Regions from separate parts of the Streptomyces sp. KR55 genome, predicted to be linked through region 3. Evidence: riboswitches for the same ligand, from Rfam matches in the RefSeq annotation. Region 3 holds a riboswitch; each other region holds the start of a gene.

Region 1 (7,061 bases), on a different contig from region 3:
TGGTGAAATGTGCCGACAAGGCGCCCCGGCGGCCGACTCCAAGTGGTATAGCGCACTTTTTGTCCTGTTTGTTCTCCTGGTCCCGCATACTGATACGGCCCCCCGCATCCGGAGGAGCTCGGCTAGCATGCTGCGCATCATGCGTTTCGGGCTGCTTCTTCTTAGCTGCCGCGGCGAGGGCCTGTAGTCGAGGCCGACTCCCTCCCCGCGGAGCTTGGCGTTGCGTCGTCGGCCGTCCTTCCGGACACCTTGAGGAGCCCACGCATCATGGCGAACCGCCAGCAGCCCAGTTCCATGCCGATCCACAAGTACGGCCGCTACCAGCAGGTCGACATCCCCGACCGCACCTGGCCCGAGAACCGGATCACCGCCGCCCCCCGCTGGCTCTCCACCGACCTGCGCGACGGCAACCAGGCCCTGATCGACCCCATGTCGCCGGTGCGCAAGCGCGCGATGTTCGACCTGCTGGTCAAGATGGGCTACAAGGAGATCGAGGTCGGCTTCCCGGCCTCGGGCCAGACCGACTTCGATTTCGTACGGTCGATCATCGAGGATCCCGGTGCCATCCCCGAGGACGTCACGATCTCCGTACTGACCCAGGCCCGCGAGGACCTGATCGAGCGGACCGTCGAGTCCCTGAAGGGCGCACGCCGCGCCACCGTCCACCTGTACAACGCCACCGCCCCGGTGTTCCGCCGGGTCGTCTTCCGCGGCTCCAAGGACGACATCAAGCAGATCGCCGTCGACGGCACCCGGCTGGTGATGGAGTACGCGGAGAAGCTGCTGGGCCCGGAGACCGAGTTCGGCTACCAGTACTCGCCGGAGATCTTCACCGACACCGAGCTGGACTTCGCGCTGGAGGTCTGCGAGGCGGTCATGGACGTCTGGCAGCCCGGCCCGGGCCGCGAGATCATCCTCAACCTGCCCGCCACCGTCGAGCGCTCCACGCCCTCCACGCACGCGGACCGCTTCGAGTGGATGGGCCGCAACCTCTCCCGCCGCGAGTACGTCTGCCTGTCGGTCCACCCGCACAACGACCGCGGTACTGCCGTCGCCGCCGCCGAGCTGGCGCTGATGGCCGGCGCCGACCGCGTCGAGGGCTGCCTGTTCGGGCAGGGCGAGCGCACCGGCAACGTCGATCTGGTCACCCTGGGCATGAACCTGTTCTCGCAGGGCGTCGACCCGCAGATCGACTTCTCCGACATCGACGAGATCCGTCGTACGTGGGAGTACTGCAACCAGATGGAGGTCCACCCGCGCCACCCGTACGTGGGCGACCTGGTCTACACGTCCTTCTCCGGCTCCCACCAGGACGCCATCAAGAAGGGCTTCGACGCCATGGAGGCCGACGCGAAGGCCAAGGGTGTCACGGTCGACGACATCGAGTGGGCGGTGCCGTACCTGCCCATCGACCCCAAGGACGTCGGCCGCTCCTACGAGGCCGTCATCCGCGTCAACTCGCAGTCCGGCAAGGGCGGCATCGCGTACGTCCTGAAGAACGACCACAAGCTGGACCTGCCGCGCCGGATGCAGATCGAGTTCTCGAAGATCATCCAGGCGAAGACGGACGCCGAGGGCGGTGAGGTCACGCCGAAGGACATCTGGGCGACCTTCCAGGACGAGTACCTGCCGAACTCTCAGAACCCCTGGGGCCGTATCCAGGTCAAGAACGGCCAGTCCACGACCGACCGGGACGGCGTGGACACGCTGACCGTGGAGGCCGAGGTCGACGGCGTCGAGACGACGCTGGTCGGCACCGGCAACGGCCCGATCTCCGCGTTCTTCCACGCGCTGCAGGGCATCGGCGTCGACGTCCGGCTCCTGGACTACCAGGAGCACACGATGAGCGAGGGCGCCTCCGCGCAGGCCGCCTCCTACATCGAATGCGCCATCGACGGAAAGGTTCTGTGGGGCGTCGGCATCGATGCGAACACGACACGTGCCTCGCTGAAGGCGGTCGTCTCGGCCGTCAACCGGGCGGCTCGCTGAGGGTTCGCTCCGCTGGGTTGGGCCGCGATAGGGGGGTGCCGCGATCGGTTGTCGGTCTTCTGCGGCGCCCCTGTGGCTGGTCACGCAGTTCCCCGCGCCCCTTTAAGGGCGCTGCCCTAACCGGGGTTCAGAGGCCCCGCTCGCCGTTTGTCGGTGGGCGGGGCCGTCGGTTTCCGGCCATTGACCTGTGCAGGTCACGGAAAGGTCTCGTCCTGGGTACTGACTCCGCCTCACCGATGTGGCTAACATCACGCAAGCGCGGCGATGTTGCCGTGGGGTTACGGGAGGTGCGACGTGCTGCCAGGACGGGGACGAAACGGCCGTGCCACCAGGCGTTCGCGCATGCTGGGCACCCGTACCGCATGGACGGCCGTCGGCGACGGCGAGTTCTTCTGCCCCGGCTGCGGGGGCGACCGCAACTACCAGCGGCTGACCGGCCGCCGCCGCTTCATCCTGCTCGGCCTGCCCGTGCTGCCGCGCGGCAACACCGGGCCGGTCGTGGAGTGCGCGGCCTGCCGGCGCCACTTCGGTGCCGACGTCCTCGACCATCCGACCACCAGCCGTTTCTCGGCGATGCTCCGCGACGCCGTGCACACCGTCGCCCTCGCGGTGCTGGCCGCGGGCGGCACCCGCACCCGTACGTCTTTGTCGGCCGCCGCGGGAACGGTGCGTGCGGCCGGGTTCGAGGACTGCACCGAGGAACAGCTGGGCGCCCTCGTCGAGGCGCTGGCCGCGGACACCGGACGGGTCTTCGGGGCGCCCTGCGGACCGGGGCTGGCCATAGAGCTGCACGAGGCCCTCGACCCGCTCGCCCCGCACCTCGCCCCGGCCGGCCGCGAGTCGATCCTCCTCCAGGGCGCCCGCATCGCCCTGGCCGACGGCCCCTACACTCCCGCCGAACGCGAGGTTCTCACCACCGTGGGCGCCGCCCTCACCATCACGTCGGACGAGGTGAGCCGTCTGCTGGCGGCGGCGCGGACGCCGTCCTGAGCGCGAACGCGAGACGCAGGGCCCAACTGGTCATCGTGGCCTACGAGTCGGGGCAGGTGACTCCTGCGACGATGTGACCGACAACCGGTCACCGTCCTTGGAGGGTGACGTCGAGCCCGAACCAGGGACCTCCACCCATACGAGGCTGCCTGGGCCGCTCCCGCGGGAACGCAGGGCGCCGATGTCGACCGATGCCCGGTTTGCTACGCTCCCCCCGCGTCCCGTGGGGGAAGTCCGGTGAGAGTCCGGCGCTGACCCGCAACGGTAAGCGTGGCCGCCCCGGTGGACGGTTCGCGCAAGCCCGATTACCCGCGGTTCGTGACCCTGTGACTGCTCGCCGTGGACTGCGGGAAGGGGATCGCGCGGTTCGGCCGTGCGGGCCGTCTCCTTGCTCTCGTTCATCAGGCGGCCCGAGGCGAAGGACCCGCCGACCGTGCGCCGAATACCCGTCGTGCCGCTGTCCCTTGGGCTCGGGCTGTTACTCGCCCTTTCCCTGCTGTGCGGGGTGGGCCTCGGTGCCGCCGGGCTCGGCTGGGCCGGCGTCTTCCGTTTCCTGTGGGCGGGGCTCAGCGGCGGGACGGTCAACGCCGGTGACGTCGCCCCGTACACCATCGTCTGGGAGATCCGGCTGCCCCGCGTCGTCCTCGCCGCCGTCGTCGGGGCCGGGCTCGCTGCCGTCGGGGTCGCCGTGCAGGCCATGGTGCGTAATGCCCTTGCCGATCCGTTCGTGCTCGGGATTTCGTCCGGTGCCGCTGTGGGAGCCAATGCCGTCATCCTGCTGGGTGTTTTCGCGGGGCTCGGGGTGTGGGCTCTGTCCCTGTCCGCCTTCGGGTCCGCGCTCGCCGCCATGGCGATCGTGTACGCCGTTGCCCGGTCCGGAACGCACGGGCTCACCCCGTTGCGGCTGATCCTGACCGGGACGGCTCTGGCGTACGGCTTCGAGGCCGTGACCACGGTGATGGTCTTCGGCGCCGCCCGCGGCGAGGCCGCCCGGTCCGCGATGATGTGGCTGCTCGGGAGTCTGGGCGGGGCGACCTGGGGGAAGGTACCGATCGCCGCCGTGACCGTGGCGGCCGGGTGGGCATGGCTTGCCCGGCGCGCAGAGTCGCTGAACGCCCTTGCCATGGGGGACGAGACCGCCGTAGCACTCGGAGTGCAACCGGCCCGACTACGGCGGGAGTTGTTCCTCGTCACCGCCGCCGTGACCGGGACCGTCGTCGCCGTCAGCGGGGCCATCGGGTTCGTCGGGCTGATGGTGCCGCATGTCGTACGGATGCTCGTCGGTGCCGATCACCGGCGCGTGCTGGTCGTGGCTCCCCTCGCCGGGGCCGTCCTGCTCGTGTGGGCGGATGTGCTGTCGCGGCTGCTGTTCGCCCCGGCCGAACTGCCGGTCGGGGTCATCACCGCCGTCGTCGGGGTGCCCGCCTTCCTGCTGCTGATGCGACGCGGCGGCTACGCGTTCGGAGGTCGTTGACATGCGGCTCGACGTCGAGGACGTGTCCGTCGCCGCCGGTGCGGTCCGGCTGGTCGACGATCTGAGACTCAGCGTGAAGAGCGGGGCGTTCGTGGGGCTCGTCGGGCCCAACGGGAGTGGCAAGTCGACCCTGTTGCGGTGCGTGTACCGGGCCTTGCGACCGAGCGGCGGTACCGTGCGGCTCGACGGTGACGACGTGCACGCGATGGATCCGCGGACCGTCGCGCGGGTGCTGGCCGCGCTGCCGCAGGAGTCGTCGGCCGAGTTCGACTTCACCGTCGCCGAGGTCGTCGGGATGGGACGGCTGCCGCATCAAGGGCGGACGGCCGCCGAAGACCGGACCGTCTGCGCCGAGGCCATGGACCGGACCGGGGTCACCCATCTCGCCGGCCGCGGGTTCCTCTCCCTCTCCGGCGGTGAAAAGCAGCGCGTCCTCATCGCCCGGGCCCTCGCCCAGCAGCCCCGTGTCCTCGTCCTCGACGAACCCACCAACCACCTCGACATCGCCCACCAGTTGGACATCCTGTCGCTCGTCCGCGCCAGCGGGCTGACCGTGCTGGCCGCGCTGCACGACCTCAACCTCGCCGCCGCGCACTGCGATCTGCTGTACGTCGTGGAGGGGGGCCGGGTCGTGGCCTCCGGGCCACCGCACGACGTGCTCCGACCGGAGCTGCTCGCCGAGGTGTTCGGGGTGCGCGCCCATCCCGTACGGCACCCGGAGACCGGCGCCGTCCAGCTTCTCTTCGACCTCCTCCCCTAAGGACCTTCATGCGCCAGCCCGTTGTCGCCGCCGCCCTCTGCCTCGCCGCCCTCGCCACGGGGTGCGGCGCGCAGGTCGACACATCGCCCGCCGACGGCGCATCGAGCGTCACCCTCACTAACTGCGGCAAGAAGATCACCTACGACAAGGTTCCGAGCCGTGTCGTCACCAACGACGTCGGGATCACCGAGCTGATGTTCGCGCTCGGCCTGGAGGACCGGATGGCCGGGTTCGTGATGCCCGACGACAAGGGCGACCTGGGCGGGGTGCCGTGGAAGGACGGCTACGACAAGGTGCCGTGGCTGTCGAAGGACCAGGTGACGAAGGAGAACGTCCTGGACGCCCGTGCGGACCTGGTCTTCGCCGGGTGGAACTACGGGTTCCGTGAGGACGCGGGCTTCACCCCGGACGCGTTGCGCAAGTTCGGCATCCCCTCGTACATCCTCACCGAGTCCTGCCGCAACGGCCGTACGGAGATCTCCCGGGGCATCATGCCGCCGCTGCAGGCGCTGTACGAGGACCTCACCAACCTGGGCAAGCTGTTCGGCGTGGAGAAGCGGGCGGCCGAGCTGATCGCCGGCTTCCGGAAGCAGGTGGCCGACGTCGAGGCGAAGGCACCCAAGGGCGCCGACCGTCCCAAGGTGTTCCTCTACGACAGCGGTGAGGACCAGCCCTTCACCTCCGGCCGATACGCCGCGCCCGACCAGATCATCGGCAAGGCGGGCGGCGTCAACGTCATGCACGACCTGGAGGACTCGTGGACGACGGTCGGCTGGGAAACGGTCGTCGAACGCAACCCCGACGTGATCGTGATCTGCGACTACGGCGATGTGAGCGCGGAGCAGAAGAAGAAGTTCCTGCTGTCCTACGCCCCGTTGCGGAACGTTTCCGCGGTCAAGCACAAGCGCATCTTCACGCTGGACTACGTCGACCTGGTGGAGAGCCCGCGCAACCCGTCGGCGATCGCCCGCCTCGGGGAGTACTTGCGGACGCACCAATAAGTGTTGGCGAGGGTGTCGGGGTGAACCCGAAGGGCGGGACTGGGGTAATCCCCCGGGCGAAGTGGGTCGTTGCCCGGATGTGACGGATTATCAAGATCCGTCACGCTCGGAGACATGAAACCGATGACGAAGAGCCTCGCCCTGATCGCCTCCGCCTCCGGCATCGTGTTCGGTGTCCTGGCGCCCCTCACCGCGTCCGCCACGAGCGGCATGTCCGCGCCGCTGAAGTGGACCAAGTGTGAGGGCACCGGCCTCGACCCGCGGCAGGAGTGCGCGACGGTCGAGGTGCCGATGGACTACGCCGACCCGCAGGGACCGACGATTGACGTCGCCATCTCCCGTATCCCCAGCGAGAAACCGTCCGCCCGCCGCGGCGCCCTGATGCTGATCGCCGGTGGACCCGGCGGGTCCAGCCTCAACGACCCGTCGGGCAAGGGCCAGAAGCTGCCGCAGGAAGTACGCGACGCCTACGACCTGATCGGGTTCGCCCCGCGCGGGCTGGCCCCGTCCACCTCCGCCACCTGCGGCATCGAGCACGCCGACCTCGCCATCTCGGCGTCGCGGCCCTGGCCCGCCCCCGACGGCTCCATCACGGAGAACCTGGTCTACGCACAGCGCGTCTCGGACGCCTGCGCACGCAACGGCGGCGAGCTGATCCGGCACATCAGCTCCGCCAACGAGGCCCGCGACATCGACCGCATCCGGGCCGCGCTCGGCGAGCGGAAGATCTCCGCGTGGGGCGTCTCGTACGGCACGTATGTCGGCGCCGTCTATGCCGAGCTGTTCCCGCAGCGCACCGACCGGATCGTGCTGGACAGCAATGACAACCCCGACCCCGTCAAGGTCC
Region 2 (6,420 bases), on a different contig from region 3:
CCATCACCCTCGTCGAGTCCACCCGGCCCCAGCACCGGGCGCTGGCGCAGGAGTTGCTGACCGAGCTGCTGCCGCACAGCGGGAAGGCGCGGCGGATCGGGGTCAGCGGGGTGCCCGGCGTGGGCAAGTCGACGTTCATCGACGCGTTCGGCACCCTGCTCACCTCGCTCGGACACCGGGTCGCCGTGCTCGCCGTCGACCCGTCGTCGAGCCGTACGGGCGGCTCGATCCTGGGCGACAAGACGCGGATGGAGCGCCTGGCGGTCGACCCGGCGGCGTTCATCCGCCCCTCCCCCACCGCCGGCACGCTCGGCGGCGTCGCCAAGGCGACCCGCGAGTCGATCGTGGTGATGGAGGCCGCGGGCTACGACGTGGTGCTGGTGGAGACGGTCGGCGTCGGCCAGTCGGAGACCGCGGTGGCCAACATGGTCGACTCCTTCCTGCTGCTGACCCTGGCCCGCACCGGCGACCAGCTGCAGGGCATCAAGAAGGGCGTCCTGGAGCTGGCGGACGTGATCGCCGTGAACAAGGCGGACGGCCCGCACGAGCGCGACGCCCGCGCCGCGGCACGGGAGTTGTCGGGCGCCCTGCGTCTCATGCACGGCAAGGACGCCGCCTGGACCCCGCCCGTCCTGCACTGCAGCGCCCGTGAGTCGACCGGCCTGGACACCGTGTGGGAGCGCCTGGAGCAGCACCGCACCCTCCTGGACTCCACCGGCCGGCTCGCCGCCAAGCGCCGCGACCAGCAGGTCGACTGGACCTGGAGCATGGTCCGCGACGAACTGCTGGGCCGTCTGCACGCGGACCCGGCGGTACGGGCCCTCGCACCGGAACTCGAACAACGGGTCAGGGACGGGCAGTTGACGGCCACGCTCGCGGCGGAGCGCCTGCTCGACGCCTTCGAGAGGGCCGGCGACGGCGCGTCCCACGGGGCGTGAGCGGGCGTCCGCCGCCCGCGCGCCTCCCGGGGTGCGCTTGTCTCCATCCCTGACCGAGCACTACTGTCACCACGCCTTGGTGCACGGGAAATCCGGTGAAACACCGGTGCGGCCCTCGCCACTGTGATCGGGAAGTCCGGCTCCGGCCCTTACGGGCAGCCACTGGGTCCTTGTGATCCGGGAAGGCGGAGCACGGGCGGTGGTACCCGTCAGCCAGGAGACCGGCCAAGGCACGTCAACCATCCACGAGGTGCTGGAGAGGGTCTGCTGAGCCATGCACATAGCCGAGGGTTTTCTGCCTCCTGCGCACGCGGTCGCCTGGGGCGCCGCGTCCGCGCCGTTCGTCGTCCACGGAGTCCGGTCACTCACCCGTGAGGTCAGGGAGCACCCCGAGAGCACACTGCTCCTCGGCGCCTCCGGAGCCTTCACCTTCGTCCTGTCGGCCCTGAAACTGCCCTCGGTGACCGGGAGTTGCTCCCATCCCACCGGCACCGGGCTGGGCGCGATCCTGTTCCGGCCACCGGTCATGGCGGTTCTGGGCACCATCACCCTGCTCTTCCAGGCGCTGCTGCTCGCGCACGGCGGCCTGACCACGCTCGGCGCCAACGTCTTCTCCATGGCGATCGTCGGGCCGTGGGCCGGGTACGGGGTGTACCGGCTGCTGCGCCGGTACGACGTGCCGCTGATGGGCGCCGTGTTCTGCGGCGCGTTCGTCGCCGACCTGTCCACGTACTGCGTCACCAGCGTGCAGCTGGCGCTCGCCTTCCCCGACCCGGGCAGCGGATTCCTGGGCGCGCTCGGCAAGTTCGGCTCCATCTTCGCCGTCACCCAGATCCCGCTCGCGGTGAGCGAGGGGCTGCTCACGGTGCTGGTGATGCGTCTGCTGGTGCAGTCGAGCCGGGGTGAGCTGACCCGGCTCGGTGTCCTCCTCACCCAGAAGGCCGGCACCGGGGCGGTGGCCCGATGAGCCGGAACACGAAGATCAACGCCCTGCTGCTGCTCCTCGTGGCCGCGCTCGCGGTGCTACCGCTGGCCCTCGGTCTCGGCGACGACAAGGAGAAGCCGTTCGCCGGCTCCGACGGTGAGGCGGAGACGGCGATCACCGAGCTCGAACCGGACTACGAGCCCTGGTTCACGCCCCTGTACGAGCCGCCGTCCGGCGAGATCGAGTCGGCGCTGTTCGCCCTGCAGGCCGCCATCGGTGCGGGCGTGCTCGCCTACTACTTCGGACTACGGCGCGGGCGGCGGCAGGGTGAACAGCGGGCTCTGAGGGACGCCGGGGAAGACGCGGGCAAGACGCCGGCCGAAGGGGCCTGAGCCCCCGTGCTGCCGATCGATGCGGCGGCGCACAGCAGTCGCTGGCGCCGCCGCCACCCCGTGGACAAGGCCGTGCTCGGGCTGGGTCTCACCCTGCTCGCGATCTCGCTGCCGCCCTGGCCGGGCGCCGCCCTGGTCCTGGTGACGGCGGTGGTGGCGCTGCTCGGTCCGGCGGGCGTGCCCCGGCGTCGCCTGTGGCGGGCGTACCGGGTGCCGCTGGGGTTCTGCGTGACCGGAGCGGCCACCCTGCTCGTGCAGGTCGGCGGGCCGGGCGGGTTCGTGTCCCTGGCCGACGGGGGCCCGGTGCGCGCCGGGGAACTGCTGCTGCGCACCTCGGCCGCCTCGCTCGGCGTGCTGCTGTTCGCGTTCACCACCCCGATGTCCGATCTGCTGCCGCGGCTGGTGCAGGCCGGGGTGCCGGCGCCGGTCGTCGACGTGGCGCTGGTGACGTACCGCATGAGCTTTCTGCTGCTCGACTCCGTGCGCCGGATCCGGGAGGCGCAGGCCGCCCGGCTCGGCCACACCACGCGGGCCGCGACCTGGCGTTCCCTGGCCGGGCTCGGCGCGACCGCCTTCGTCCGGGCCTTCGACCGGGCGGCGCGGCTGCAGACCGGGCTCGCCGGACGCGGCTACGACGGCACCCTGCGTGTCCTGGTGCCCGAGGCCCGGTTCTCCGTCCGCTTCACGGCCGCGAGCACCGCACTGCTGGCGGCGCTGGCCGCCCTCACCTTCGTACTGGAAAGGCCGCTGTCATGAGCGAGCCCGCGCTTGTCGCCCTGCGGGGCGCGTCCTTCGCCTACGACGAGGGCCCCGTCGTGCTCGACGGCCTCGACTTCGCGGTGCCCGAGGGGCGGGCGCTGGCCCTGCTCGGGCGCAACGGCAGCGGCAAGACCACGCTGATGCGGCTGCTCAGCGGCGGACTGCGGCCGCACACCGGGCAGTTGACGGTGGAGGGCCGGCCGGTGTCGTACGACCGGAAGGGCCTGACCCGGTTGCGGACCACCGTCCAACTGGTCGTGCAGGACCCGGACGACCAGCTGTTCGCCGCGTCCGTCGCGCAGGACGTGTCCTTCGGTCCGCTGAACCTGGGGCTGTCCGACGCCGAGGTGCGCTCCCGCGTCGCCGAGGCGCTCGACGCCCTGGACATCGCCGGGCTGGCCGACCGGCCCACGCATCTCCTCTACTACGGGCAGCGCAAACGGACCGCGATCGCCGGTGCCGTCGCCATGCGCCCGCGGGTGCTGATCCTCGACGAGCCGACCGCCGGGCTCGACCCGGACGGTCAGGAACGGCTGCTCGCCACCCTCGACGCCCTCCGTGCGCGCGGCACGACCGTGGTGATGGCCACCCATGACGTGGATCTCGCGCTGCGCTGGGCCGACGACGCGGCCCTGCTCACCCCGTCCGGCGTCCGCACGGGGCCCGCGCCCACGGCGCTGGCCCGCACGGACCTCCTCCGGCAGGCCGGGCTGCGGCTGCCGTGGGGCGTCGCGGCGGCGGAACTGCTGCAGGCGCAGGGGCTGTTGGGTGAGAACGTCGCCGGTCCGCGGACGGCGGAGGAGCTGGCCGCCGTGACGGCGACTGCCTTGTGATGCATGCCATACCGCGCACGGCAGTTTTTTACCCGGCTCGATGATTGCCGGGCGCCTGAGATCCGTATCCCTTGGCGTCCGGAGCCGTTCGCACCAGGAGGCAGAATGCGCATAACGCGCAGCATGGTCGGAACCGTCTTCGTCGGCGGCGCGCTGACCCTGACCATCGCCGCCCTCGCCTACCCCGCCATGCTGGGGGTCGAGAACACGTCGAGCACCCCGGATCGCATCATCGCCAACACCCCGTACGGGCCGCTCACCGAGGCCGACCGCGACTTCGTCGTCAAGGTGCGTGCGGCCGGGCTGTGGGAGTACCCGCTCGGCCTGATGGCGATGGAGCGCGGCACGACGAAGGAGATGAAGGAAGCCGGCGAGCACCTGGTGGTCGGGCACGCCCGGCTCGACGAGACCTGCCGCAAGATCGCTCCCGAGCTCGGCATCACGCTGCCCAACCAGGCCTCCCCGCAGCAGGAACAGTTCGTGGCGACGGTGGACGCGGAGCAGGGCAAGCAGTTCGACACCACCGCGGCGAACATCATGCGCATCACGCACGGGCAGATCTTCCCGGTCGTCGCCAAGATCCGCGCCAGCACCAAGAACACCCTGGTCCGGGCGCTGGCCGACCAGGCGAACGACACGGTGCTCGACCACATCACGGTGCTCGAGAAGACCGAGATGGTCAACTTCGACCAGGTCAACTTCCAGCAGACCAGCCCGCCGAAGCTGCCCAAGGAGCAGGTCACCCCGCCCCCGCCGCAGCCCGGCGCCCCCGTCGTGGCCCTCACCGAACCCCCCGGCCTGGACGTGAACACCAGCTCCCCGACGCCCGCACCCACGGCCAGCTCGACGGTCCGCTGACGGGGCGCCCGCTCAGGCCGAGCGCTTGCGGGACGTGGTCTTCTTCGCGGCGGTCTTCTTCGTCGTGCTTTTCGCGGTGCTCTTCGTGGACGCCGTCTTCTTTCCCGTCTGCGTCGACTTGGCGGTCGACTTCTTCGCCGTGGACTTCTTGCCCGCGGGCTCCTTGGGCGCGCTGCGGCTCGTCCTGCGCCGGGGGAGCTCGCGGACCTCGGCCGGCTGTTCGCCGCGGGACTCCTTCGCCGCCCTGACGCTGCTCTCCAGGGCGGCCATCAGGTCGATGACCTTGCCGCCCTTCGCCGGCTCGGGCGCCTCGGGGGGTGCCTCGCCGGCGGCCTTCGCGGCGATGACCTCCTCGACGGCCTCGCGGTACTCGTCGTGCAGGTCCTCGAGGTCGACCTCGCCGAGGGTGTCCATCAGGGCGTCCGCGAGGTCGAGTTCCTTGTTGCGGACGGTGACGTCGGTCTCGGGGGCGACGCCCTCGGGGGCGCGGACCTCGTCCGGCCACAGCAGCCCGTGCATGACGATGGCGTCGCCGACCACCCGCAGCATGCCCAGCCGCTCCCGGCCGCGCAGCGCGAACTTGGCGATGGCGACCTTGTTGCTGCGTTTCAGGGCCTCCCGCAGCAGGGTGTACGGCTTGGCGGCCGGGGCGCCGCTCGCCGCGAGGTAGTACGCCGCGTCCATCTGGAGCGGATCGATCCGTTCGCCCGGCACGAAGGCCACGATCTCGATCGTCTTCGCGGTCGGGAGGGGCAGATGGGCCAGATCCTCGTCCGTGATCGGAATGATCGACCCGTCCGCGTCCTCGTAGCCCTTGCCGATCTCCGCCCCGCTGACCTCGCGGTCCTCCAGCTCGCAGAACTTGCGGTACCGGATCCGCCCGCCGTCCTCCGTGTGGATCTGGCGGAACGAGATCGAGTGGCTCTCCGTGGCGTTCACCAGCTTGACCGGGACGCTGACGAGGCCGAACGAGATGGCGCCGTTCCATATGGATCGCACATCCAGCACCTTTCGCGACGGCATCAAGCAGTATCAGGCGATATCACCCGTTTTCATGTGATTCTCATCGTATGACGCCGATCACAGAGGTGGAGGGGCGGCGGGTCGCGCTGAGCAATCTCGAGAAGGTGCTGCACCCGGCGACCGGGTTCACCAAGGGCGAGTTGCTGCATTACTACGCGACGACCGCCGACGTGCTGCTGCCGCATCTGCGGGATCGGCCGGTGTCCTTCCTGCGCTACCCGGACGGGCCCGACGGGCAGGTCTTCTTCACCAAGAACGTGCCGCCGGGTACGCCCGAGTGGGTCACCACCGCCGAGGTGCCCCGTTCGGAGGGTCCGGCCCGGATGGTGCTCGTGCAGGACCTGCCGAGCCTAGTGTGGGCCGCGAACCTGGTGACCGAGTTCCACACGCACCAGTGGGTGATCCAGGAGCCGGCGATGGCCGACCGGCTGGTCTTCGACCTGGACCCGGGCGCACCGGCGACCGTCGTCCAGGCTTGCGAGGTCGCGCTGTGGCTGCGGGAGCGGCTGGCGGCGGACGGCATCGACGCGTACGCGAAGACATCCGGGTCGAAGGGGCTTCATCTGCTGGCCGGCATCCGGCCGACCCCCTCCGACCAGGTGTCGGAGTACGCCAAGGAGCTCGCCATGGAGGCGGAGAAGGCGATGCCCCGGCTGGTCCTGCACCGGATGACGCGCAGCCTCAGGCCGGGC
Region 3 (7,061 bases):
ACCGCATCGCCCTTGTAGAAGTCACCGCCGGTGAGGACCTCGCCCAGCGCTCGGATCGTGGCTGCGGAGGGGCGCTGCGTCTTGTCGCTGCACCAAAGCCTGCCGCGCCAGCTGCAGCACGGCCGCGAGCTCCGTTCTGGCCCCATGCTCCATCGCCCGCTGCAGCGTCCGGTGGCACTGCCGCCGTGGCCGCTCCGCGTCCACGCCCACCCTCGGCGGCGATAGGGTCCGCCATGTGAGCGAGTACCAGTATTACGAGTTCCAGGCGCTTGAGCGGCCGCTCAGCCGCGAGGAACAGGAGCAGCTGCGGGCCATCTCCACCCGGGCCCGGATCACGGCCACCAGCTTCACCAACACCTACAACTGGGGTGACCTGAGCGGCAATCCGCGCCGTATGACCGAGCACTACTTCGACGCCCACCTGTACGTCACCAACTGGGGCACCCACCGGCTGATGCTCCGCCTGCCCAAACAAGCCCTGCCTCTGCATACCGCACAGCCATACTGCCTGGACCACCATGTCCAGGCCTGGACCACCCGCACCCACCTCCTGCTCGAAATGACCAGCGAGGACGAGGGTGGCGACTGGGTCGAGGGAGCCGACGACTCGCTGGCGGCCCTCATCGGCGTACGCGACGAACTCGCCACCGGCGACCTGCGCCCTCTCTACCTGGCCTGGCTCTCCGCGCTCACCGCCTGGGAACTCGAGGACGACGACGAAGAGGAGTACCACACCTGCCCGGAGCCACCCGTCCCGGCCGGGCTCGGCGAACTGACCGCCTCGCAGGCCGCGCTCGCGGACTTCCTGCGCGTGGATGCCGACCTGCTCGCGGTCGCGGCCCAGGCCAGTTCCGCCGCGCCCAAGAAGTCGGCCAGGCCCACGAAGAAGGAACTCGCTCCGCTTATCGCCGCTCTGCCCCAGAAGGAGAAGGACGCTCTGCTGCTGCGGCTCGCCCTCGGCCCCGAACCCCGGTTGCGTACCGACCTCATGCACCGCCTGCGCGGCAACACTGCCCCGACCACCGTCCCCGGGCGCCGCTCCGCCGCCCACCTCCTGGACGCCTCCTACACGCGGCGCACAGAACGCCGACAGCGCGCCGAACACGTACGAGCCGCAGCCCGCGACCGACAGCCAACCGCCCTTGCCCGTGACGCCGAAGCCGCCTGGCAGCAGATCGAGGCACACATCGCCGCCAAGAAGACCAGCGCCTACGACCAAGCCGTCACCCTCCTTACGGAATTGCGCGACGCCTACGCGCACACCGAACGAGACAAGGACTTCCGGCAGCGCCTGACCCGCCTGCGCGAGGACAACCAGCGCCGCCCCGGCCTGATCCACCGCCTCGACCGCCACGGCCTCCGATAGCCCCGCTCGTTCCGAGACCGGGCGGGCTGGGCCGTTCCCTCCCCGCCTCAGGGAAGCAGCGTGAACGCGGGAACATGATCGGGCACGAGCGCCCGGAAGTGCCGAGGGTCGAGCGTCACGACATCCGCCAGCTTCAGCCGCTCCGCCACAGCGACCCCCGAAGCATCCGCGACACGCAGCGGAAAGCCCACTCCACCATCGTCGACAGCCTCAACGCCGCCCCGGAAGGCTGAGCTTGCTGATCGTGTCCTCCCTGCGCACGGCACCGAAGACGGTCGCCACCGTCGAGGACTTCGCCACCCACATGCTCGGCAAGACGGTCGTGCACTCCCAGGACCGGGCGGGCTTCGTCGTCGCCGCGCTGGTCATCCCGTACCTGCTGGCGGCTATCCGCATGGCCGCATCCGGCTTCGCCACCGCCACCGATATCGACACCGGCATGGAACTGGGCTGCGTCCACCCATGGGGCAGCTGAAGCTGGGCGGACCTGATCGGCCTCGACACCGTCGCCTCGATCGCCGAGTCGCTGTACGACGAGTTCAAGGAACCCCTCTACGCCCCCACTGCTCCAGCGGATGGTGGAGGCGGGGCTGCTAGGCCGCAAGACCGGCCGAGGGGTTCCACATGTACGGCCATGGCTGAGCGGCTCTCGTGCGACCGGGCTGCGGGCCCGGACCGCACCCGCCAGCCGAGGGATCCGGCGGCTGCTCACAGGCGGAGGGCGGGAAGCGCGTGTGCGGCCGTTCCCGTCCTCGGCCTGCCTTAATCGCATCGGTCAGGTGTGCCACGTCACCATCCGAATGCTGGATGTGACCCGACGTGGCCCCGGACCGCCCCCTAGGCTGGCCGGTGCAGCTGGTACGCCCCGTCCGTCAGACGGGATGCGTCGTAAGAGGGAACCCGGTGGGAATCCGGGACTGCCCCGCAGCGGTGAGCGGGAACGACCGCCGTCATACGCACTGGGTCCGGTGAAGAGGGCCTGGGAAGCGACGGCCAGTAGGTGTCCTCACGTCGTGAGGACGTGCCCGCGAGTCCGAAGACCTGCCAACTGCCCGCGCACGAACCGCTCGTGCACGGACATCCCGGTGACCTCGAGGGCGGGTCGGCGTACATACCAGGCGGATCGACGGCGCAGTATCACGTACGGCGCGAGGTCGCTTCTGCCCGGTCCGCACCCTTCGCGCTCTCGTCCCGTCCCCGGGATCTCAGGGATTCATCTCGCGAAGGAGATCTCCGTGACTACCAAGTCCGCAGCCGCGGCAGCACGGTCCACCGTGTACGGCTACCCCCGCCAGGGACAGAACCGGGAACTCAAGAAGGCGACCGAGGGCTACTGGAAGGGCCGCGTCACCGCCGACGTCCTCCGTGCCACCGCCGCCGACCTGCGCCGCACGAACTGGCGGCAGCTCGCCGAAGCCGGCCTCCACGAGGTGCCGACCGGTGATTTCTCGTACTACGACCATGTCCTGGACACCACCGTCATGGTCGGCGCGATCCCCGAGCGGTACCGGGCGGCCGTCGAGGCGGACGCCTTGGACGGCTACTTCGCCATGGCCCGCGGTACACAGGATGTCGCGCCGCTGGAGATGACCAAGTGGTTCGACACCAACTACCACTATCTCGTCCCGGAGTTTGGCCCGGACACGGTGTTCACTACCGACTCCACCAAGCAGGTCGCCGAACTGAAGGAAGCCCTCGCGCTGGGCCTGGCCGCCCGGCCCGTCCTGGTAGGCCCCGTCACCTACCTCCTGCTCGCCAAGCCCGCCCCCGGCGTGCCTGCGGACTTCGTCCCGCTCACCCTGCTGGACCGGCTGCTGCCCGTCTACGCCGAGGTCCTCGCCGATCTCCGGGCGGCCGGCGCCGAATGGGTGCAGTTGGACGAGCCCGCCCTCGTGCAGGACCGCACACCGGCCGAGTTGAACGCCGCCGAGCGGGCCTACCGCGACCTCGGCGCCCTCACCGACCGGCCGAAGCTGCTGGTCGCCTCCTACTTCGACCGGCTCGGCAACGCCCTGCCGGTGCTGGCCAAGGCCCCGGTCGAGGGGCTGGCGGTGGACTTCACCGAGGGCGCCGCCGCCAACCTCGACGAGCTCGCCGCCGTCGGCGGACTGCCCGGCAAGCGCCTGGTCGCGGGTGTGGTCAACGGACGCAACATCTGGGTCGACGACCTGGAGAAGTCCCTCGCCACGCTCGGCACGCTGCTCGGTCTGGCCGACCGGGTCGATGTGGCCGCCTCCTGCTCCCTCCTCCACGTGCCGCTGGACACCGCGGCCGAGCGGGACATCGACCCCCAGATCCTGCGCTGGCTCGCCTTCGCCCGGCAGAAGGCCGCCGAGATCGTCACCCTCGCCAGGGGTCTGGCCCACGGTACGGAAGTGATCGCCGCGGAGCTGTCCGCGAACCGCGCCGACCTCTCCTCCCGCGCCCACTCCCCCATCACCCACGACACGGCCGTCCGCGCCCGCGCCGCCGCGGCCACCGAGGCGGACGCCCGCCGCTCCCAGCCGTACGCCGAGCGGACCGCCGCCCAGCGCGCCCACCTGGGCCTGCCCCTGCTGCCGACCACCACCATCGGCTCCTTCCCGCAGACCGGCGAACTGCGCACCGCCCGCGCCGACCTGCGCGCGGGCCGCATCGACCCGGCCGGCTACGAAAAGCGCATCAGGGCCGAGATCCAGGAGGTGATCTCCTTCCAGGAGAAGACCGGCCTGGACGTCCTGGTGCACGGCGAGCCCGAGCGCAACGACATGGTCCAGTACTTCGCCGAGCAGCTCACCGGCTACCTCGCCACGCAGCACGGCTGGGTCCAGTCCTACGGCACCCGCTACGTCCGCCCGCCGATCCTCGCCGGTGACATCTCGCGCCCCGAGCCGATGACGGTGCGCTGGACGACATATGCCCAGTCGCTCACCGACCGGCCGGTCAAGGGCATACTCACCGGCCCGGTCACCATGCTCGCCTGGTCCTTCGTCCGCGACGACCAGCCGCTCGGCGACACCGCCCGGCAGGTCGCCCTCGCCCTGCGCGACGAGGTGAACGACCTGGAGGCCGCCGGCACGTCCGTCATCCAGGTGGACGAGCCCGCGCTGCGCGAGACCCTACCGCTGCGCACCTCCGATCGCCCCGCCTACCTGGCCTGGGCCACCGAAGCCTTCCGGCTCACAACGTCCGGCGTACGCCCGGACACCCAGATCCACACCCACATGTGCTACGCCGAGTTCGGCGACATCATCCAGGCCATCGACGACCTCGACGCCGACGTCATCAGCCTGGAAGCCGCCCGCTCCCACATGCAGGTCGCCCGGGAACTCGCCGCCCACGGCTACCCCCGTGAGGCGGGACCCGGCGTGTACGACATCCACTCCCCCCGCGTCCCGAGCACCGAGGAAGCCGCCGACCTGCTGCGCACCGGCCTGAAGGCCATCCCCGCCGAACGCCTCTGGGTCAACCCCGACTGCGGCCTGAAGACCCGCGGCTGGCCGGAGACCCGCGCCTCGCTGGAGAACCTGGTCACCGCGGCCCGCACGGTCCGCGGCGAGCTGCCCACCTCCTGACCGGAGCGCTTCCGGAGGCCGGGGTGCCCACCGGTGCCCCGGCCCCGGTGTGCCAGTAACGACGCCCCACAGCATCGGTGAGCGGGAATCGCCAACGGCCCGGGGCACCTTGGCCTGCTTCCCATCAAGAAATCTGCACCAGTTGGTCCGGGGGAATTCCCTGATGGTTCATTTGGTGACGGGCTGATCGTTTCTGCGCCAAATCTACTCACCGGTTGGCCGGGAGGAGTTGGTCCAAGGGATCCTTACCGTCCCCTGCCAGGGGCCCTAGGGTCCCCGGTGACCAGTCGGCGGCGCTCAACAAGCCATCGTTCGCCCTTCTTTGACGAAGGAGTACCTGTGGAACGTCGCAACTTTCTACGCGGTGCAGTGATCGGCACCTCGGCCGCCGTATTCGGCGGCACCCTCATGCACGGCGCGGCCTACGCGGCCCCGGCCCAGAACGGCACCAGCCCGTACGGTGGCCTGCTGGCCGCCGACGCCAACGGCATCATGCTGCCCAGCGGTTTCACCAGCAGAGTCATCGCCCGCTCCAACCAGACGGTCCCCGGCACCTCCTACACCTGGCACGGCGCCCCCGACGGCGGCGCCTGCTTCGCCGACGGCACGGGCTGGATCTACGTCTCCAACGCCGAACTGGGCAGCGGGGCCGGCGGCGCAAGCGCCGTCAAGTTCAACTCCTCGGGCACCATCACGGGCGCCTACCGGATCCTGTCCAACACCAACCGCAACTGCGCGGGTGGCGCCACCCCGTGGAACACCTGGCTGTCCTGCGAGGAAGTCAGCCGCGGCTACGTCTACGAAACCGACCCGTGGGGCGCGAAGGCCGCCGTCCGCCGCGACGCGATGGGGCGGTTCAACCACGAGGCGGCCGCCGCCGACCCGGTGCGCAAGGTGATCTACCTGACCGAGGACGAGTCTGACGGCTGCTTCTACCGGTTCATCCCCACCACGTGGGGCAACCTGTCCTCCGGCACCCTCCAGGTGCTGAAGGCCGGCACCGGCACCTCCGGCTCCTTCACGTGGACGAACGTGCCCGACCCCGACGGCTCCCCCACCTACACCCGCGACCAGGTCGCCGGTGCCAAGATCTTCAACGGCGGCGAGGGCTGCCACTACGCGAACGACACCGTCTGGTTCACCACCAAGGGCGACAACCGGGTCTGGCAGCTCAACCTGCTCAACAGCACCTACGAACTGGCCTACGACGACAGCCTGGTCACCAACGGCACCGCTCCGCTGACCGGCGTCGACAACGTCACCGGCAGCTCCTCGGGCGACCTGTTCGTCGCCGAGGACGGCGGCAACATGGAGATCTGCATCATCACGCCCGACGACATCGTCGCCCCGTTCCTGCGGATCACCGGCCAGTCCAGCTCGGAGATCTGCGGCCCGGCCTTCTCCCCCGACGGCAGGCGGCTGTACTTCTCCAGCCAGCGCGGTACGTCCGGCAGCTCCTCCGGCGGCATCACCTACGAGGTCACCGGGCCGTTCCGCACCACCGCCTGATCGCAATCCCGTAACCACACTCACCCAGCAGATCGCCCACTCACCTGCCTGCGGCGCCCGGAGGAACACCGGGCGCCGTCGGGTCAATAAGCGGGATGACCAAACCGGCCGGGCTGGTCACTCTGCGGCCGCTGCCGAACCGACCAGCTCCGACCGGACGGCTTACTCACCAGCAACTGCTCGACCCGATGGACAGCACTAACATGCACGTGATCGACGCACGCCCTGCAGAGGAGTACGCCGCCGGCCACATCCCCAGAGCCCGGTCCCTGCCGCTGGACGGACTCGAACCGCAGCGGGACGAACCAACCAAAGACACGGAACTCGTCGCCATCTTCATAGGCTCTCGTGTTTCCTTTGGGATCCGTAGTGATGTGCCGTTTGTCGGCGTCTTGCCGCAGGTCCGGTCCTCCCGGCGTTCAGGGCCACCATCCACGGCGTCGATCGTCACCGGCCCTGCTCACCGGGGCGGATGTTCTTGTTGTGGTGGAAGGCGTTGTCGGGGTCGTACTTGGCCTTGACCTCGGCGAGTCGCCGGTAGATGCGATCGCCGTAGGCCTCTCGGACGCGGCTGGTGTCGTCGTCGGAATCAAGGAAGTTGACGTAGACGCTGCCGGCGCGGTGCGGCTGGA
Region 4 (7,061 bases), on a different contig from region 3:
CGAGGGCCATCAGTGAGGGCAGGCCGAGGCCGACGGCGACGATCACGACGTACGTCCACCAGGGCGGCGCCAGGCTCGTCGGCTCGCTGCCGAGCACCCTGCGCCGCGGCGACTCGACGCACGACCCGACGGACGAGGAGGTCGAGGCCCCGCCCGGCCTCGCCTCCCTCGGCACCCTGCTCGCCCACCACGAGGCCGCCGGCCTCACGATCACCGTCGACACGGCAGGCGCCCGGCGACCACTGGGCGGCCCCGCCGACCAGGCCGCCTACCGGATTCTCCAGGAAGCCCTCACCAACGCCGCCCGCCACGGCACCGGCCACCGCGCCCGCATCCAGTTCACCTACACCAAGGCAGGGGTCGACATCACCGTCACTAACCCCAGGTCCGCACGACACGTCAACGGCAGTCCGCGACCCGGCGGCGGACACGGCCTGATCGGCATGCGCGAGCGCGTCACGCTGCTGGGCGGCAGCCTGGAAGCCGGGCACAGGGACGGCACGTTCCGCGTCCACGCCCGCATCCCGGCCCCCGCACCCGACGGAGTACAGCCGACGTGACCCGCGTACTGATCGCCGATGACGACCACCTGATGCGCGCCGGCCTCATCGAACTGCTCACCGCCGACCCGAGCATGGAGATCGTCGGCGAGGCGGCGACGGGACGCGAGGCTGTGACGCAGGCCCGGCGGCTGACTCCCGACGTCGTCCTGATGGACATCCGGATGCCCGACCTGGACGGCATCGGCGCCACCCGGGAACTGACCCGCGACGCCCCGGACGCGAAGGTCCTGATCCTCACCACCTTCGAACAGGACGACTACATCTTCGGCGCCCTGCGCGCCGGCGCCTCCGGCTTCCTCCTCAAACGCACCCGCCCCGAGGAACTGATCGCCGCCGTCCACACCATCGCCGCCGGCGACTCCCTGCTCTTCCCTTCAGTCACCTGCCGCGTCATCGACCGCACCGCCCGCCAACCCGCCCCGACCTGTCCGGCCACTCCCGCCTCGACGCGCTGACGCCCCGCGAGCGGGAGACCTTCGAACTCGTCGCCCGGGGCCTGTCGAACCGTGAGATCGCCGCCGCCTTCGTCGTCGAGGAGTCGACGGTCCGCACTCATGTGAAGCGGATCCTGATGAAACTGGGCCTCCGCGACCGGGTGCAGGCCGTGATCTTCGCGTACGAGACGGGCATCAACCAGCCTCGCCATGCGTCGTCGTGAAACTCGAAGGCCCCGCCGGAGCTTCCGGTCGGGGCCTTCGGAGTGGATGTGCTCAGTTGGGTACGGGAGCCGACTGCCCGGTCTGCTCTGCGGCCGGTGCCGTCCGAGGAACCAGCACCCGTTCCGCCAGCACCGCGAAGACGAGCCCGAAGGCGGTCCACAAGGTCACCTGGACGGCGAGCGCCGCCAGGCGGAACTCCCACAGCACGGCGGCCGGGAAGTGCTCCGGGACGTTGTTGTAGGACGGCAGGAACGCGTACGCGAGCCCGACGACCAAGACGAAAAACGCGCCCGCGGCGAGCGTGGCGTTCCAGTTGCCCAGGCGTGGCGCGAGGCGCTTGCCCAGGATCACGGTGGCGACGGCGAGCAGCACGCTCAACACCACCATCAGGAAGTACAGGGCGGTGCGTTTGCCGACGGTGTCGGGATCGCCGACGGCGGGCGGCTGGGCCGGGTACTTCAGGAACGGCACGACATACACGGCGATCAGACCGGCGGCCGCGAGGAGCAGCGCGCTCACGCGCGGCCCGATGCGGCCGATGCGGCCGAGCGCGAAGCAGTACGCGAGGGCGGCGATGCCGCCGAACGCGACGCCGTACACCAGGACACCGGTGGACAGGCCGGCGGTGGACTGCATCGTGCGGCTGACCAGCTCCTCGCCGTGTTCGCCGCCGTGGGCGTGGGCCTCCTCGAAGGCGATCGCCGCGTCGACGCTCGGCTCGCCCAGGAAGTAGGAGACGACAAGGGCGAGCAGACCCGCGGCGAGACCCGCGAGCATGCCACGCACCAGAAGATTGCGGACGGTTGCCGAGTCCATGGGCTCGTACGTTTCCCCGCCGCCGTCAGTGGCAGGGGAAGCCGAGCAGGTGGCGGGCGTCGTGCACCCACTCGTGGACGTCCTCTCCGCTCATCACGGAGGTGGCGCTCTGTTCGACGCCGACGAAGTAGAGCAGAACCAGCATGAGGATGCCGAAGAAGACCGCCCAGGGCGCGATCGCGCCGATCGGCAGCTTGGTCGGTACGGCGATGGGAGTGGTGGTCGGCTGAGCAGCAGACTGCGCCATGGCAGGCCCTCCTGGGGAACTCGCGTCCCGTCTCGGTGGTGCACAAGGACAACGGGGCGGGTCTGACTTGCCCTGCTCACACCTGGGGGTGCGAACCGGGCTTACAGTGGCGCGACCGTGCCGGAGTCTCACCGGCTTCCGCGGGACCGTCGTCGATGTCCGTCGTGGACATCGCCCGAGAACGTACCGCGAAGCAGGGGGGCGGCCAAGGGCGCACGGGCGCACGCCTGCGAGCCGTGGAGGACCTCAAGTCGTGGGGAAAGCCGGGATGTTGAGCACGGGAACGGGCATATGACGAGCCGAGTGATGTTGATCTCACCCGCGATCAGTTTGGCGCTCCGGGAAGCCCGGTTCGACGACGGTTGCCCGCTCGACGCCACCGGACTCCGGCACGCGCGGGCCGCGGCCGGAACACTGACGGCTGTGGACCGGGCCTGGGTCTCCCCGTCGCTCCGCTGCCGGCAGACGGTCGAGGCGCTCGGACTCGACGCCGCGGTCGTACCGGAGTTGGCGGGACTCGACATGGGTCGCTGGCGCGGCGCGACCCTGGCGGACGTGAGCGCGAAAGAGCCCGAGCAGGTTGCCCGGTGGATGGCGGACCCCGCATCCGCGCCGCACGACGGGGAATCCGTACGGGAGTTCTGCGACCGGATCGCCGCCTGGCTCGACTCTGCCGCACGCCTTGAGGGCCGGACGGTCGCCGTGGTGGATCCCGAGGTCGTACGGGCCGCGGCGGTGCGGGCACTCGGGGCGCCCGAGCCGACCTTCTGGCGGATCGACGTGCCACCGCTGACCGCGACGGAGCTCAGCGGACGGTCCGGGCGCTGGAACCTACGCCTCGGGCAGCCGCTCGGCGGGACGCAGCCCGGCACCGGGAGGCTGCCCGAGCCGCCGTAACCCAGGACGGACCGAACCGTCGTCCCCAACTCCGAGTTGTCACAGGCCCCCGCCCCGACCCGCACCGCCCTGTCACGGCTTCTCCGGCCGCACCCCCTGCACGTACCGCAGCCAGGGCCGCACGTCCCCGCGCCCCCGCACATCGAAGCCCGCGCCCGCGATGAGCCCATCGAGCAGGTCCACGCGGTAGTCCACCATGACATGTCCGGTGACCGCGGCGATCACGTGCCGGACCGGCCGGGTACGCGGGGCCCGGAAGTCGGCGATCATCAGGCGCCCGCCCGGACGCAGCACCCGGTACATCTCCCGCAGCGCGACCGGCCGCAGGTCCTCGGGCAGATGGTGTACGGCCAGACAGCTGACGACGACGTCAAAGGAGCCGTCCGGCGCGCTGAGCGCCTCACCGACCCCGGCCTCGTACGCGCAGTGCGGCTCACGCGTCTTATCGCGCGCGTACGCGATGACCTCGGCGGACGGATCGATGCCGAGCACCGAACCAGTGGGGCCGACGGCCTTCGCTATACGCCGGGTCAGGTAGCCGGTGCCGCAGCCCACGTCCAGCACACGGTCACCGGGGCGGGCGCCGCTGAGCCGGGCCAGGCGGGCATAGGCCCGGGGGCGCATGCCGCCGAAGCACACGGCGCCGCAGAGTTCGTAGGCGCGGGCGTGGGCGATGGTCAGGCCGGGGGTGTCGGGATGCGGCCGGCCATGCTGGAGAAGCTGTCCGAGATTCACTTCACCCTCCTTACTTAGTCATGACTAAGTACATGCCTTGAGCTTAGTCACGACTAAGTAAGAGCGGCAAGAGGCCATACGATGCGGGTGTGAGCGAGACGGCCAAGCGGGCGGAACACGGTACGAGGCGGGTGCGGATGGCCCCGGCCCAGCGCCGGGAGTCGATCCTGACCGCCGCGACGGAGGTGTTCGCCGAAGCCGGTTACCAACGAACCAAGGTCTCCGCCATCGCCGCCCGCGTCGGCGTGAGCGAGCCCGTCGTCTTCCAGAACTTCGGCTCCAAGGCAGCGCTCTACCAGGCCGTCCTGGACCGGGCGGTCACCCACGTCTGCGCGATGCTCACCGAGGCGGTGCAGGCCGGGGAGTCCGTCACGGACCTGCTGGCCGGCTTCCTGGAGCCGGCCCACATGGCGCGCTTCCACGCCCGGGGCTCGCTGGGCTTCCTCTTCGCCGACGCCTTCGCCCTCACCGGCGAGCCCGAGTTGCGGGAGGCGGTCCACGCCGCACACCAGCGCTTCGCCGACACCTTCGCCGAACTGGTCCACCAGGGGCAGCGGGCGGGCACGCTCCGCCGGGACCTCGACCCGCACGCCGCGGCCTGGTGGCTGATGTCCCTCCTGCACGCCCGTACCTTCCGGGCGGCCTTCATGCCCGAACAGTCGGGCCTGGAGGGCCAGTTGGTGGCGATGACGCTGGACACGCTGACCGGTTGATCGCAGCTCCTTGATCCGGATGTTCCTGAACCCGACCTTCCCGGTGTGAGCCTGCAGTCCGATGAAGCCCGATGCCGGGTCGGCGGTCGCGGGCTTGCCGCGCCAGGAGTCGGTGTTGGTGAACACCGTGGTCTGGGCGCCGTTCAGCCTGACTGTGTAGGTGTCGCCGCGGACCTCGATCTCGCAGTCCGTCCACTGGCCGGCCACCAGCGGTGCCGGCCGCTGGTAGGACTGGCCGCCGGGGACGCCCCCGGTCTCGATGTCGTAGATCGCGCCGGTGCGGTGCTTGTCCAGTCCGTCGGGTGCCGCCGTGTCGTCGATCCGGACCTCGAAGCCGGTGTGGACGGCGACCCATGCCTGGTTCACGTACGCGTGCAGCTTGGCCGGGTCGGTCCGGTCGGGGACGGGGCGGCACGGGTCTCGGGAGCGTACGAAGATCCCGGAGTTGTCCTGGACGGATCCGACACGGAGCTGCAGGCGCAGGATGAAGTCGCTGAAGGACTGGCGGGCGTAGTAGAGCAGCCCGAGTTCGCCGCCGACGGGCTGGGGGACGATGGCGCCGTCGATCGGGGCGAAGGCGCCGCCGCCGACGCCGCGCCAGAGGGCGAAGGTCTTGTCGGTGCCGTCGAAGAGGTACCGGAACCCGCTTTCGGCAGCCGGGGGTTGGGCGCGGGCACCAGGTGGTCGCCGGTGCGGCGGGCGAGGGCGACGCCGGACAGCATGGGGTTCGGCGAGCCGATGGTGGGGAGCACGGCGGGGCCGACGGCGTGCAGGTTGTCGCTCTCGTACAGACGGCCCCAGACGTCCGTGACCGAGGAGGACGGGTCCTCGCCCATCCACAGGGTGCCGCTCTCGTGGTGCGTGGAGGAGAGCGTGTCCCGCCGGGCGCTGGGCGCGGGCGGGGTGTTCTGCCAGCCGCCGCTGCCCAGGTACTCGATGGGTCCGCCGTTCGCAAGCATCAGTGCGACCTCGTCGGTGGCCTGGTCCATGGCCTCCCAGAGCGCGAGGTTGCGGCCGGCCGGGTGACCGGCCGGGTCGGCCGGGTCCTGCGCCTCCAGCCGGACCAGCGCCCTGGGCTGTCCGTAGTCGAACGGGCCTTGCGGGCCCTGGTGGTCCAGGGCGATCCGGTTGCGAGGGTCGGCGGAGGTCTTGTCGCCGGTCCTCTCGCCGATGCCGCGCAGGGTCACGACGACCCACTCGTCGGTCAGGTCACGGAAGCGGTCGAGGGTGTCGAGGTCGGGGATCTTCTTGAACAGCTCCGCCTCGGAGTCGACGCCCATCGCGCCCACACCGGAGGCCGTGATCTGCAGGTGGAAGTGGCCGGTGCAGTGGTCGGCGTGGGTGTGGACGCCCTTAGCGATGACGAGAGCGGCGATCGGATCGGCCCAGGACCAGCCGAGGACGGCGTTGGGGGCCAGGACCACCAGCAGTACGGCGGACAGGTAGGTGCATGGAGGAGACAGCGATGGTTGAAACGTTGCCGTCGCTGCCGGGTGCCCGGCGATGACAGGGTGCGATGCGTTCTCGATGCCGTCGGCTCCCGGATTGTGGCGGCCGCCGACGGGAGGCAGGGTGGTTTCGGGACCGGCGTGTCACGGATGCGGGCTGGGGCTTGTCCTCATCGCGAAGCAAGTTGTGAACCCGGAACCGACTAACTCGATCACCGCCGAACGAGTGCGTCGGTACACCGGTCCAGAAAGCGGTGGCCGACGCAAGATCGTCCGTTCCAGGCAGGCTTACGGAGGTGTGATACATGTCGGAGAAGAACCCAGAGCACGGGACCGCCCACGAGGGCTTGCCGCCCGAAGTCACGTTGCTGCAGGACGTCACTCCGCCCTTCTTCCCCGAAGGTGGCTCGGGAATGACCATCCTCGTCGAGTGGCCTCCCGGTCACCCCGGGCTCCCTCCGCATCGCCACTCGGGTCCGTCGTTCGGCTATGTGATGGAGGGCGCGGTCCGGTTCGAGCTCGAGGGTGAGCCGGAGCGCGTGGTCGAGGCCGGTGGGACGTTCTGGGAGCCGGGCGGTGACGTGATCCACTACCAGGACGGCAACGCCCTGTCGGACGCACCGACCAAGTTCCTGGTGACCATGGTGTGCGCGCCGGGTCAGCCGATGCTCACGTTGGTCGACGAGGAGGAGCTGAAGGAGCGGGCGCACCTGCGCGCCCCGCGTCCCGTCGAAGGCTGACCCTAGAGTTCGAGACGGGGGCGGAGCCCAGGCCCCTGAATGCCGGCGCCGGGCTTGCCATCGGGCTGGCCACCACCGCCCTCCTGGACGCCGATCTGCAGCTGGCCGAGAGCGTGATCTCAGCCGACCAGAAGGTCGATGACCTCCAACGCGATCTGGAGAACCGGGCCATCGCGGTGCTGGCACGGCAGCAGCCGGTAGCCACGGACCTGCGGACCGTGGTCACCTCACTGCGCATGAGCT

The links. A riboswitch is a leader RNA that binds a small molecule or an ion and turns the genes downstream of it on or off. The one in region 3 is predicted to bind cobalamin.
Region 1: another riboswitch for cobalamin. It lies ahead of ACTWQJ_RS16110 (FecCD family ABC transporter permease); the one in region 3 lies ahead of metE (5-methyltetrahydropteroyltriglutamate--homocysteine S-methyltransferase).
Region 2: another riboswitch for cobalamin. It lies ahead of ACTWQJ_RS43140 (energy-coupling factor ABC transporter permease); the one in region 3 lies ahead of metE (5-methyltetrahydropteroyltriglutamate--homocysteine S-methyltransferase).
Region 4: another riboswitch for cobalamin. It lies ahead of ACTWQJ_RS16005 (CbtB domain-containing protein); the one in region 3 lies ahead of metE (5-methyltetrahydropteroyltriglutamate--homocysteine S-methyltransferase).

The regions. Positions count from the first base shown of each region.
Region 1 covers NZ_JBQQCE010000093.1:4,600-11,660, forward strand. The annotation lists gene leuA (2-isopropylmalate synthase) at 268-1,989, shown strand; gene ACTWQJ_RS16105 (TerB family tellurite resistance protein) at 2,284-2,979, shown strand; cobalamin riboswitch at 3,184-3,310, shown strand; gene ACTWQJ_RS16110 (FecCD family ABC transporter permease) at 3,413-4,453, shown strand; gene ACTWQJ_RS16115 (ABC transporter ATP-binding protein) at 4,455-5,213, shown strand; gene ACTWQJ_RS16120 (ABC transporter substrate-binding protein) at 5,222-6,214, shown strand; gene ACTWQJ_RS16125 (alpha/beta hydrolase) at 6,329-7,061, shown strand, end outside.
Region 2 covers NZ_JBQQCE010000498.1:187-6,606, forward strand. The annotation lists gene meaB (methylmalonyl Co-A mutase-associated GTPase MeaB) at 1-938, shown strand, start outside; cobalamin riboswitch at 999-1,182, shown strand; gene ACTWQJ_RS43140 (energy-coupling factor ABC transporter permease) at 1,213-1,905, shown strand; gene ACTWQJ_RS43145 (energy-coupling factor ABC transporter substrate-binding protein) at 1,902-2,255, shown strand; gene cbiQ (cobalt ECF transporter T component CbiQ) at 2,262-3,011, shown strand; gene ACTWQJ_RS43155 (ATP-binding cassette domain-containing protein) at 3,008-3,847, shown strand; gene ACTWQJ_RS43160 (DUF4142 domain-containing protein) at 3,953-4,705, shown strand; gene ku (non-homologous end joining protein Ku) at 4,718-5,704, opposite strand; gene ligD (non-homologous end-joining DNA ligase) at 5,776-6,420, shown strand, end outside.
Region 3 covers NZ_JBQQCE010000110.1:16,147-23,207, forward strand. The annotation lists gene ACTWQJ_RS18195 (hypothetical protein) at 236-1,366, shown strand; gene ACTWQJ_RS18200 (hypothetical protein) at 1,414-1,557, opposite strand; partial or broken gene ACTWQJ_RS18205 (3-hydroxyacyl-CoA dehydrogenase family protein) at 1,608-2,008, shown strand; cobalamin riboswitch at 2,206-2,429, shown strand; gene metE (5-methyltetrahydropteroyltriglutamate--homocysteine S-methyltransferase) at 2,602-4,920, shown strand; gene ACTWQJ_RS18215 (alkaline phosphatase PhoX) at 5,260-6,429, shown strand; gene ACTWQJ_RS18220 (rhodanese-like domain-containing protein) at 6,525-6,950, shown strand; gene ACTWQJ_RS18225 (BBE domain-containing protein) at 6,877-7,061, opposite strand, start outside.
Region 4 covers NZ_JBQQCE010000092.1:9,167-16,227, reverse strand. The annotation lists gene ACTWQJ_RS16020 (sensor histidine kinase) at 1-560, shown strand, start outside; gene ACTWQJ_RS16025 (ABC transporter permease) at 1-10, opposite strand, end outside; partial or broken gene ACTWQJ_RS16015 (response regulator) at 593-1,221, shown strand; gene ACTWQJ_RS16010 (CbtA family protein) at 1,274-2,038, opposite strand; gene ACTWQJ_RS16005 (CbtB domain-containing protein) at 2,064-2,285, opposite strand; cobalamin riboswitch at 2,322-2,464, opposite strand; gene ACTWQJ_RS16000 (histidine phosphatase family protein) at 2,577-3,182, shown strand; gene ACTWQJ_RS15995 (class I SAM-dependent methyltransferase) at 3,255-3,917, opposite strand; gene ACTWQJ_RS15990 (TetR/AcrR family transcriptional regulator) at 4,007-4,630, shown strand; partial or broken gene ACTWQJ_RS15985 (3-keto-disaccharide hydrolase) at 4,700-5,431, opposite strand; partial or broken gene ACTWQJ_RS15980 (GMC oxidoreductase) at 5,341-5,619, opposite strand; partial or broken gene ACTWQJ_RS15975 (cation transporter) at 5,986-6,081, opposite strand; gene ACTWQJ_RS15970 (cupin domain-containing protein) at 6,384-6,818, shown strand; partial or broken gene phoU (phosphate signaling complex protein PhoU) at 6,869-7,061, shown strand, end outside.